3 regions of the Calothrix sp. CBUCES-K 9914 genome follow, and region 2 is predicted to be linked to each of the others. Evidence: predicted binding sites of a transcription regulator. Region 2 holds the regulator's gene; each other region holds the start of a gene.
The links. The regulator NtcA, encoded in region 2, controls nitrogen genes in cyanobacteria. The targets are predictions, from matches to a motif close to TNTGTANNNNNNNNTACANA.
Positions count from the first base shown of each region.

Region 1 (4,248 bases), on a different contig from region 2:
TTTTTACGGTAGAGAATTTTCTTTCACCAACAGAATGCGCTGAGTGTATTAATTTTACTGAAAATCTTGGTTACACCGACGCTCCTATTACTACCAACAAAGGATTTGAAATGCGTCCCGAAGTGCGGAATAACCAGCGCGTTATTGTTGATGATGAGGAGCGTGCGGTTTACCTATGGCAGCGCTTATCAGATTATATTCCCAAAACTATTAATAGACGAGGCACCGTTGGATTAAACGAACGCTTTCGTTTTTATAAATATAGTCCGGGTCAACGTTTTGCTCCTCACAAAGATGGTTCCTACTTGAGAACTAATGGCGAAGAAAGCTTTTTAACTTTTATGATTTATTTAAATAGTGCCTTTGAGGGAGGGGAAACTTGTTTTTATTTACCAAACGCTTCTGGTACTCGTACTTTATCTGTTATTCCTAAAACGGGTATGGCTTTGTGCTTTTTTCATGAATTATTACACGAAGGCGCCTCTGTTATTCAAGGGCAAAAGTATGTTTTGCGTACAGATGTTATGTATGAGCAATATAAGTGCTGAGTATTGAGTGCTGAGTGCTGAGTAAAATACAATATTCTTTACTCAGGACTCAGCACTTTCTACTTTCTACTGTACAGTCCACCATGCTAATGCATAGGGTTGTTTTGCTTCGTTGACTTGTTTTGTGTATTGAACGCGAATTTTGTATTTACCTGCATTTGGAACTGGGCAAAATATATGTTCGACGCTATCAACTTCGCTAACTGAGGAACATGCTACCGAAGTGGCGCCGTTGGGAGTGTCTTGAACTAAGTATAAATCTAAATTATTTAAACCTCGGTCGCGAAAGCTTTCTCCATCATCGTACATTTGATTATTATTTTTATCTTCGAGTTCAACTAACCTATCCCAACTCAAAGTTAAAGATACAAAACTATTTGCTTTGAGTGGTTTTGCTAATGGATAATCTACTGAACTATTTGCTGTTATTGTATTGTAATCCCAACCTAAAGCGGGTACTTGTTGGTTCGGTTGCCATTGTCCTGCACTAAATTGTTGTAAAGCGCGCGATGCGTTTAAGTGTCCAGCCCCCATTTGAGCATGAAGTGGTATTTTTGGGTTTTTATAAGCATCTGAACTCAACCAGTCTAAATTCTGTTTGTCAATAATAGTCCGAGTCATCCCTAACCGTAACCCATCACCATTGTCTTTGATTTTATCGGCAGAGTTTAGTAATATTGCTTTCATGACTTCGTGGTGCCGTGAAGCTATACTCCAATTAGGCTGTTTTTTTCTCAACTGTCTATCGCCAAACTCTTGCAACAAAGCTATAGTTCCCGTCACGTGAGGCGCCGCGAAACTTGTACCTGTAACTTTATTTACCTTACCATCAGGATTTAACATCCGAATATTACTGCCGGGAGCGAGAATACCGACCGAACGGCGAACTCCTATGTTAATTTCTTTACCAGCTAAACGAGCAGCTACGCCTTCGTTTGCCGCAGCTAGGTTGGAAACGTCTACTTTTGTAAACATATCACCACGACGCGAAGAAAATGCGACATTCAACGCATTAAAATTATCGGTGGGAATGGGAATACCACCTTTACCTTGATTTCCTGCAATAATGTATAGCGAATTCTGAGTTCGACTCAACCAGTCAATGCACATTGTTAGTAACGCATTGCCATCGAGAACAGGGTCGGGACGGGGGTCACGGTTTAGTGGTTCTCCAAAGCTAAAATTAATCGCGCGCACATCACCACCATTTTGTGATGCAATATGCTGCGCTGCTATACATTCTTCCGGTTGTCCTTGGCTTTTCGTCGAACCAACTGCTGAAGAATAAAGTCTTGCATCGGGTGCAACCCCTGGAAACGCTTTGTCGTTACTTACCATCACACCCGCCACATTGTGTGCATGAGGATCAACACCGCTATTCGACTTTGCTGGCACAGTTCGCGAAAATACTGCCACAGGTGATAAAGCTCGATTATTTGAAACTGCTTTATCGACTCCGAACTTTCCTGGGCGCCCAATTTCAACTTGACCAATGGCAATTTTCCGCCCAGTTAAATTATAGGGAGGTTTATGCAGCTTGAGCGCATCGATTCCATAACTGTCTATTGAACTACTGAATTTAATTGCTAGAACTGGTGTACTCAATAAAGCTGTACTTAATAATCCCCAAAATACCCAGGTTTGTTTTTTCGCCATTTGTCTTTGTGAATGGTTAATGTAGGATGAAATTATGTAGATGAGCATAGGCTCATATTTTGTTACAATGCATACAGAAACTGAACGCATCTTAAGCCACTAGCCATGACCCATACGCCATCCGAAAAGCCCATTGTAATTGCTCCGTCTATATTATCAGCAGATTTTAGCCGTTTAGGAGAAGAAGTTCGTGCCGTTGATGAGGCAGGAGCTGACTGGATTCACGTTGATGTAATGGACGGACGTTTTGTTCCTAATATAACCATAGGTCCGCTGATAGTGGAAGCGATTCGTCCAGTTACAACAAAACCACTCGACGTTCACTTAATGATTGTTGAACCAGAAAAATACGTTGCTGATTTTGCCAAAGCTGGCGCCGACCATATTACGGTACACTGCGAGCATAATGCATCCCCGCATTTACACCGTACCCTTGGTTTGATCAAAGAGCATGGCAAAAAAGCAGGTGTAGTTCTGAATCCTTCAACTCCGCTGGATTTTATTGAGTATGTGCTTGATCTTGTTGATTTAGTATTAATCATGAGCGTTAACCCTGGTTTTGGGGGTCAAAGCTTTATTCCTGGGATGGTGCCCAAAATTCGTAAGTTGCGTCAAATGTGTGACGAACGCGGTTTAGACCCTTGGATCGAAGTTGATGGTGGACTAAAAGCGAATAATACTTGGCAGGTTTTGGAAGCTGGCGCCAACGCCATTGTTGCAGGTTCTGCTGTGTATAATGCTCCTAATTACGCAGAAGCTATCGAAGCTATCCGTAACAGCAAGCGTCCAACTCCGGAATTAGCCAAGGTTTAACCAAAAGGCTTTATAAACCAAATCTACATATCATAGATTACAAGTGGGCTGCTACTAGCAGCCTATTTTCATAATTATTTGTGGATTTGTGGATTTGTGGCACAGGCATCACGAACTGTGACTATTTATTTTACTTATGCTTCGCCACAGGTTATCATATCTATACTATTAATGCCTTATTTAACTCCCGACTATTTACTGGAGTCAGGAATATAAACGACTTGATAAGTTTATATAAATCAATTTATATAATTAATAAATGCTTTTCAAAGACTATTTGATAAAGCAAAATTAATTTTAATTAATTACAAAGATTGTTAAGTTTCAGGTAAGACAACAATGATAGTAAATACTCCAACAATTTTAGCGTCAGATTTTGACGGTGTTATTTGCGACGGTATGGTTGAGTATTTTGAGGTTGCTTGGCGAACATATTGCCAAATTTGGGCGCCGACTCAACAAATAGCATCTGATGATTATGCCGCCAGATTTTATAGTCTTCGACCAGTGATAGAAACAGGTTGGGAAATGCCAGTTTTAATCAAGGCAATAGTAGATAATATATCAGAAGACAATATATCGAAAAACTGGGCAAATATCAAAGAGCGAATTTTAACAGAACACAATCTTCAGTCATCGAACGTTGCACATAAACTTGATACATTACGCGATGAATGGATTGAGAATGACTTAGAAGATTGGATGAGTCTACATAGATTTTATCCGGGAGTTGCCGACAAAATTAGAAGTATAATTGCGAGTGGTATAAAAATATATATAGTCACAACAAAAGAAGGTAGATTTGCACACAAGTTGTTGCAAAAAGAAGGAATTGATTTACCGCGCGAAGTAGTTTTTGGAAAAGAAGCAAAACGTCCCAAATACGAAATATTGAGAGAATTGAAAGCAAATGCAGAAAACGCGAATATTTGGTTTATCGAAGACCGCTTAAACACCTTACACTTAGTTGAGCAGCAAAGCGACTTAGATGATATTACCCTATTTCTTGCAGATTGGGGTTACAACACTCCATCTGAACGATTAACTGCCCACAACGACCCACGTATACATTTGTTATCATTAGCACAATACTCACAAGATTTTTCCAAATGGGTTTAGAAGAGTGCTGAGTGCTGAGTGCTGAGTGAAGAGTGGAAGTATATAATGTTTGACATGATTAATTGGCAATATTTTAACTAACAATTTCTAACTTTTAACTTTTACTTAGCAC
Region 1 is NZ_JBXXZH010000010.1:38,642-42,889, reverse strand. Features, by position in the region: gene AC2JBO_RS03835 (prolyl hydroxylase family protein) at 1-548, shown strand, start outside; gene AC2JBO_RS03830 (S8 family serine peptidase) at 615-2,204, opposite strand; gene rpe (ribulose-phosphate 3-epimerase) at 2,310-3,017, shown strand; gene AC2JBO_RS03820 (HAD family hydrolase) at 3,357-4,136, shown strand.
Region 1: the regulator NtcA is predicted to act here: its motif matches at 2,263-2,282, upstream of rpe (ribulose-phosphate 3-epimerase).

Region 2 (4,248 bases):
GGTCATCAATATGTAAGTCACCTGTTGCGCGCACGTCTAAATCAATTAATCCGTGGGAAGCGATTTGATGTAGCATGTGGTCGAGAAAAGGGATACCAGTTGCAGCATGACAGACTCCAGTACCATCAAGGTTGATTGTAACTTCGACATCGGTTTCGCCAGTAGTGCGGCAAACAGTAGCTGTACGCTGGGTTAAGGAAGTGAGGGTTTGCATTTTAAGTAGGGTGCGTGAAGGCTACCAACAATTCTAAAATTAATTAGTGATCTAGTAGCCTTCACGCACCATACATTATTACATTCCCATAATTTCATAACCTGCATCGACATAGAGGACTTGTCCAGTAATACCGCTTGACAAGTCGCTGCATAAAAATGCGGCAGTGTTCCCAACTTCCGTTTGTGTAACAGTGCGACGTAGAGGCGCCACTTTTTCAACGTGATGAATCATGTCTAGAATACCGCCAACCGCAGAAGATGCTAAGGTGCGGATGGGACCTGCGGAAATGGCGTTGACGCGAATATTTTGGGCGCCAAGTTCGCTGGCAAGGTAGCGGACGCTGGCTTCTAAACCTGCCTTGGCTATACCCATGACGTTATAATTAGGGATGGCGCGTACACCGCCTAAATAAGTTAACGTTACAATGCTTCCACCTTCTGTCATCAGAGGTTTTGCGGCGCCTGCAAGCTGGATCAGCGAATAAGTGCTTATTTCTAAGGCAGTATTAAAACCGGAACGCGAAGTTTGACTAAAGTCACCGCTCAAATCGTCTTTGTTGGCAAAAGCGAGACAGTGGATGAGTATATCTAACTTACCCCATTTAGAGCTAATCTCGGCAAAGGTCGATTGAACCTCTTGCTCGTTAGCAACGTTACAAGGTAGAAATAAGCTAGGGTTGAGCGGTTCCACTAGTTCAAATACCTTTTTTTCCATTTTGCCTTTGTCGTCGCTGAGGTAGGTAATACCTAAATTTGCCCCAGCTTTATGCAGTTGCTGGGCTATACCCCAAGCGATGGAACGGTTGTTGGCGATACCTGTAACAAGGGCATTTTTTCCGGTTAAATCGAGCATAAATATATTAGAAGACAGACGCATTCCTTAGGAGCATACTAGAATGTGATGCCTTTTGTGCAAGGTCAGGGCGCCAGCGTAGAAGTTAAAAAACTCTTTGTATCAAGTCAAATCTTACTACCAATGAAAGGATGTTGTTTACTAGAGTGATGTTACCAAGGACAAAGTTATTACCGGTCTTTGAAGAGCGCTTTTCATCTGGGTTTTTTCACCAGGAAAAAGCTTCATTGAGTGTTATTGTAAATAGTTATCAAAAAGTAGTAGCCGAAGTCATCAAAAATTATGTATCATTGTGAACAAATAACTGTGAGAAATGTTGATATAGCGAGGTTGAGTATAGGAAAGTACAAAAAGGTTAACAATGTATTATTGAATTTTCGAGTGTATTCTTAGGTAATCTGTTTTTATTTTCTGGCATTGGGTAGGGGAAGGGAGATGATCGTGACACAAGATAAAGCCCTAGCAAATGTTTTCCGTCAGATGGCGACTGGAGCGTTCCCACCTGTTGTGGAAACCTTTGAGCGCAATAAGACCATATTTTTTCCTGGCGACCCTGCCGAAAGAGTTTATTTTCTTCTCAAAGGCGCTGTTAAACTCTCCAGGGTGTACGAAGCAGGGGAAGAAATAACGGTAGCGCTACTCAGGGAAAATAGCGTCTTTGGTGTTTTATCCTTATTGACAGGAAACAAATCGGACAGATTTTACCATGCGGTTGCATTTACCCCTGTGGAATTGCTATCAGCCCCAATTGAGCAAGTCGAACAAGCGTTGAAGGAAAACCCCGAATTATCGATGTTAATGCTGCGTGGACTCTCCTCGCGGATATTGCAAACAGAGATGATGATTGAAACACTTGCACACCGGGACATGGGTTCGAGGTTGGTGAGCTTCTTATTGATTCTCTGTCGTGATTTTGGAGTTCCCTGTGCTGATGGAATCACAATTGATTTAAAATTATCGCACCAAGCCATCGCCGAAGCTATTGGTTCAACTCGTGTAACTGTCACCAGGCTTCTAGGCGATTTACGCGAGAAAAAGATGATTTCAATCCACAAGAAGAAAATCACTGTCCATAAACCTGTTACTTTAAGCCGTCAGTTCACTTAAAAGTCGTTGGAGGATATTTAGGTGACATAGAATTTATTTGGTATGTGCTATGTGGCTATAGTGTGTTAATATCAACCGCTATAGTACATTAAAGCTACCAAAAAGGCGGAACGCTGTACTCAATGATTGTGGCGCCGATAGTCTAGACTCATGAAGCTAGACTTGAATTAGGCGCCAATTATACTTTCGTTGGGACGGCGTAAACCGCTAGCTATGCACTGTTAATTTACTAGGATAAAATCTACTGGCAACAGGTTAAATAGCTGTGGTTATTTAAGTATATGTCACATTATGTTCATATATTACCCATTTTAAATTTTATATATAACGGGATTGTCCGTGGTATTACTTATGACCAAGAGGTTTCAATAGCCATTCTATGACCACCGCGTACATCCTGATTACAGCGATTTTAATTTTGGGAGGCTTTATTGCCACCGTTGGAGACCGAATTGGTACACGGGTCGGTAAGAAACGCCTCTCACTGTTTAACCTGCGTCCAAAAAATACAGCAGTAGTAGTAACAATATTAACGGGGATTGGGATTTCAGCTTCAACTTTAGGAATATTGTTTTTAGCAGATGATGGATTACGAAAAGGTGTATTCGAGTTAGAAAACATCCAAAGGGACTTACGACGTAAACGTGATCAACTCAAGGGTGCAGAAACTCAAATTAGCAAGGTAACAAATGAGCTAGGTCAAGCGAAGCAGCAGCAAGCAGAAGCGCAAAAACGTTTGGAAAGCACAAATCAAAACCTGCAAGAAGCCAACAAGAAGCAAAGACAGACACAAACCCAACTCAACAAGACGTTAACACTTCAGGCACAAACTCAATCTCAACTCAGGGGAACACAAACTCGCCTTGGTCAGGTGGTAGCACAGTACAAACAAGCGATTTCGCAATTACAAAGCGTCTACGACGAACGTAAAAAGCTTCAACAAGAAATAACCCTACAAAAGGCAGAAAGTCAAAAACTCTTTAACGAAGCCAAAATAGCAATCGACGAAGCTAAAAACGCAATCCAAAAACGCGACCGGGAACTTGCATCACGTAAAAGCGCTATCGAGTCGCGCGACCGTAAAATTAGCAATCTCGACTCGTTGATTCAAAAACGCAATCTCGAAATTGGCGCGCGTGAGCAGATTATTGCCCAGCGAGAATCAAGACTCAAAGAGTTAGAATCGCAGCAAGGTGATCTCGAAAAAGAAGTAGCTCGACTCGAAAAGTACTATCAATCGTTCCGCGACTTGCGTTTAGGTAAATTAGCTTTGATTCGCGGTCAAGTTTTAGCGTCAGCAGTTATTACCGTTCAGCAACCAAGTGCCGCAAAGCAAGCTGTCAGACAACTTTTAGAAGAAGCGAACCGATACGCAGTGTCAGAATTAACTGAACCTGGAACAAATCCACCAGTAGATGGTATTTTGCAAATCTCAAAAGACCAAGTTCAGCTGTTGAGCAAGCAAATCGAAAATGGACGCGACTATGTAGTGCGTGTGTTTTCAGCAGGTAATTATGTTCGAGGTGAAAGGCGAATCGAATTTTTTACTGATGCGACTTTAAACCAAATAGTATTTCGAGGTGGCGAACTTCTGGCAACCACAACAGCCGACCCGACCACAATGACATCCTATCAAATGCGCCAAAGACTTGATTTATTAATTTCAGCTTCGCAATTTCGCGCGCGTAATGCTGGTATATTAGACGATATCCAAATTGATAGTACATTCCTGCGTTTTTTGGCACAACTACGGCAGTATCAGCAACCCGTAGAGATTCGAGCCATTGCTGCAGAAGATGCATATACAGCAGGACCATTAAAAGTGAAGCTTATAGCAATTCAAAATGGGCAAGTAATTTTTAGTACGTAGGGTGCGTGACGCTATAACAATCTTGCAACGAAGCTAACATATAATAACGTCACGCACCTTACTAGTTAAAAGTTGAAGCAATGAGCAAAAGATAGCTACATTTAGAATAAAAGTTGAAACGATCATAAAAATATCATTTATAACTCTTAACTATTAACTCACTCCTGTGCGTGACGCTACAAGATTATTTGCTTCGTTGCAA
Region 2 is NZ_JBXXZH010000153.1:8,818-13,065, forward strand. Features, by position in the region: gene hisB (imidazoleglycerol-phosphate dehydratase HisB) at 1-214, opposite strand, end outside; gene fabI (enoyl-ACP reductase FabI) at 293-1,069, opposite strand; gene ntcA (global nitrogen regulator NtcA) at 1,505-2,176, shown strand; gene AC2JBO_RS28200 (DUF3084 domain-containing protein) at 2,556-4,046, shown strand.

Region 3 (4,248 bases), on a different contig from region 2:
TCCCCCCATTGCTCCTGACTTTGTATTAGAATTAATGTCTCCGTCTGATAGCTTGAGCGAAACACAAGCCAAAATGCGCGAATATATCGAAGCGAAAGTTAAATTAGGTTGGTTAATAGATAGAAAAAGTCGTCGTGTAGAAATTTACCGTTTAGGACAACAAGTTGAAATATTAGATGCTCCTACAACTTTATCTGGAGAGGACGTGCTACCAGGCTTTGTTTTAGACATGCAGTTTGTATGGTAATTATTTAACCTGTATTTTTTGGTTTTCGGAAAAGTTTTCTATATTATGAGCAAATAAAGGGCGGGCAAGGATGCCCGCTCCACAAGATAAGATAAGTGTTTATGCTGGTTTATGAGCTATTAAGTACTTACTCATGAAGTGTACTTGTGTCTCGATGTTTTCAAAACCTGCTTTCTGTAACCGTTCGACCAAATCATCAGTCATGTAGTGGCGATAATATGGTTCGTGGAACGTTTCGTAGAAGTTGTGCATTATCGGCTCGAATTCGGGAGAATCACTTACCTGGATGGAGTCACAGATAATAAATGTTCCACCGGGTTTTGTGACTCTAAAGCACTCGTTGATCACGTTTTGCCGCGCGACTCCTGGTAATTCGTGGAATAAAAATACCGAAGTGACTGCGTGGAAGTAATTATCTAAATAAGGCAACTCTTCGCTGTTCGCTTGCAGCAGTTGCGGTACTTCTCCAGGTATTTGGGAAAGTAATTCGTTAGCTTTACGTAAATAAGTTGGTGATAAGTCTGTACCGTAGAGCAATGCATGAGGTAGTGTACTGCGAATTGCTTTCAAGGTACGACCTGTACCACATGCTATGTCTAATACACGTCTTTGTGACGGAGGTACATCAGCAAAAAAGTTTAAGTTTTCTTTTAATGGTGCTAAAATCCGGCGCCGCATTGCATCTGCTGAACCACCAAACAATATCTCGACCTGTAAGTCGTACATATTGGCAGACAATTCGCTCAAGTAGCCATCTGTCTGATGGTGGAAGTTTTGCACATAATAGCTGGGGTAGCCTTCAATATTAACGTTTGAAGAAAACTCTTGGTACTTCTTGTTCTTCGCACGTTCCCAAAGTTGCGGCAAGTCAAACCACATCAAAGGATAGTACTTAAAAAAGTCTTCCCAAGGGTTATCGAACAGCAGACTTTCTGGATAAATACCGCGTTGCGAGTCTTGCCAGTCAACCTCAAGGAGATTATTCGATCTGTGTTGAATTTTTCCTATCACCTCAATTGGAATTGGCCTAGTTTTATTCTCAGTCGGTGATATCAAGTTCATCAACCGTGTACTGATAAGCTTGTGTGCTAAACCAAAGTAACTTTTGCCCTGCTGAAAACTCTGATAAGTAAGCTTTGTTAAAGTGTCTGACATGACAATGACTCGGTTTTTATTACCTTTTATATATTTACTTTAAGTAATTTTAACCAATATTTTATGAGCCTGGAGTAGGGTTTACCGTTCGAGGTTATTAAATCCTTAACAACAAGTCATGAAATTAATAATCATTCTTTTCAATAGAATTATTAAGAAAATATAAAATTTTATAAAATGGTATCATTATGTAACATAAGTTACAGAATTAAATGCGATATAATTTGTTGAGACAAGAAAAGAAATCATACTCACAGTTCACGAGAGGAATCTGTTATGTCAACACAAGATAAAGCACGCGCGTTAATGCAACGTCATTACCACCTGGTAAAGAATCGTCAACAATCGATGTTAGGACGTACCGGTGAAGAAATAGGTTTGACTGGAGAAGTTTCTGATTACTGGAACCCCTTACAAGGCAAGATTGATCCAAGTAAGCGCGCAGCTTATGATAGCACTTCGATGAGTTAGGGGCTTTTAGTTTGAACAATGATATTAAGTCCTGAACAAAAAACCACCCACAAGGGGTGGCTTTATTTTTGATAAGGACTAAAGTCCTTAATACGAGAAAATTTTAACCCTTAGCAGTCGTAGTAAAGAGCGAACTCGTGAGGATGAGGCCGCAAGCGCATGGGGTTGACTTCGTTATCAATTTTGTAGGCTATCCAGTTTTGGATAAAGTCTTCGCTGAACACACCACCCGCAGTTAAGAAAGAATGGTCTTTTTCTAAAGCTTCGAGTGCAGCGTCGAGTGAACCTGGGGTAGAAGGAACTTTTGCTAGTTCTTCTGGTGATAATTCGTAGATATTTTTATCTAAAGGTTCGCCTGGATCTATTTTGTTCTTGATACCGTCTAAGCCAGCGCACAGCATTGCTGCAAATGCTAAGTATGGGTTGGAGGTCGCATCTGGACAACGGAACTCCAAGCGTTTAGCTTTTGGATTTGTTCCTGATAAAGGAATACGAATCGAAGCTGAACGGTTTCCTTGGGAGTATGCTAGGTTTACAGGCGCCTCATAACCTGGAACTAAGCGCTTGTATGAGTTAGTAGTGGGGTTGGTTATTGCCAGTACAGCAGGTGCGTGCTTGAGCAAACCACCAATGTAATGTAAAGCAGTTTCGCTTAAACCAGCATATTTATCGCCAGCAAACAAGGGTTGCCCGTCTTTCCAAATTGACTGGTGACAGTGCATACCAGAACCATTATCACCAAATACTGGTTTGGGCATAAAGGTTACGGTTCTACCATACTTCTTAGCTACGTTTTTGATGACATATTTATAAGTCATCAACCAGTCAGCAGCTTGAATTAACTTACCAAACTTAAATCCAAGTTCGCACTGACCACCTGTAGCAACTTCGTGGTGATGCTTTTCAATGGGTACACCTAACTTCGCCATTGTTAACAGCATCTCTGTCCGCATGTCTTGGAAAGTGTCGGTGGGAGCTACTGGAAAATAACCTTCTTTGAAGCGGGGTTTGTAACCTAAGTTACCACCAGCTTCAGTTCTACCGGAGTTCCATTTAGCTTCGATGGAATCTACATAGTAGTAACCAGAACTGGAGTTTTGGTCGAAGCGAACGTCATCAAAGATGAAAAATTCTGCTTCTGGACCGAAAAATACTGTGTCGCCAACACCACTAGAAATTACATAATCTACCGCGCGCTGGGCAATTTGACGAGGACAACGGTCGTAAGGTTCGCCAGTACGAGGCTCGATAATGCTACAAACAATAGAGAGCGTTGGCTCTTGCATGAATGGGTCAATCCATGCTGTATCTGGGTCGAGAACCATCGACATGTCGCTAGCTTCAATTCCTTTCCAACCCCGAATACTTGAACCATCAAAAGGTACACCTTCAGTGAAGCTGCTTTCATCGATTTGGTTTTGGTACACCGTTAAGTGCTGCCAAGTTCCCAACATATCGATGAATTTCAGGTCAATCATCTGAATGTTCTTGTCTTTAACCAACTTCAGAACTTCTTGTGGGGTTGTCATGGTTACTCCTTATCTGCCTATTAAACTTCACAGTCAATTTATTTAAGCCCAAAGCATTTGTTGACCCTGCTTGGCGCTCACCAAATTTTCGCACCTGGATTATCGTATGAAGTGGCTGTCGATTATTTTGTATCTTCAGATACAGAATTTCGGTTTTAAAGGTTATATTAACTTTGACCCAGCCATAACGATACAAAACTACATAGTAGATTTTCTTATGAGCAACTTTGACATAAAATCCTTTATGAGAGTGCTTTTTGCGGCGCCGAAATATTATTGTAGAGGTAATGCTGGCAACACAAGTAGTAACTCATGCATTTACTGCATAAGAAAACAGTCAAATTAATATCAAGCCATTGACAGGAATGATTGGGAGATAAAAGCTATGCGCGACGCTGTTACAAGTTTAATTAAGAATTATGACGTTGCTGGACGTTATTTTGATCGACTTGCAATCGACAATCTCAAAAGCTACTTTGAAAGCGGTACCGCGCGCATTAAAGCAGCATCAGTCGTCAATTCTGGAGCAGCTGGAATTGTTAAGCAAGCTGGTTCGGCATTATTTGACGAACAACCAGAGTTAATTCGTCCGGGTGGTAACGCTTACACAACTCGTCGCTATGCAGCGTGTTTACGCGATATGGACTACTACCTGCGTTATGCAACTTATGCACTTGTTGCTGGCAGCATGGATGTTCTTGATGAGCGTGTTCTCCAAGGGTTACGCGAAACCTATAACTCATTAGGTGTACCCATTGGTCCGACTGTTCGCGGTATTCAAATTATGAAGGATATCGTTAAAGAACAAGCTAGTGCAGCAGGTGTCACCAATACCAGCTTTATTGA
Region 3 is NZ_JBXXZH010000008.1:71,442-75,689, forward strand. Features, by position in the region: gene AC2JBO_RS03265 (Uma2 family endonuclease) at 1-247, shown strand, start outside; gene AC2JBO_RS03270 (class I SAM-dependent methyltransferase) at 347-1,402, opposite strand; gene gifA (glutamine synthetase inactivation factor IF7A) at 1,679-1,873, shown strand; gene glnA (type I glutamate--ammonia ligase) at 1,984-3,402, opposite strand; gene apcB (allophycocyanin subunit beta) at 3,788-4,248, shown strand, end outside.
Region 3: the regulator NtcA is predicted to act here: its motif matches at 1,590-1,609, upstream of gifA (glutamine synthetase inactivation factor IF7A).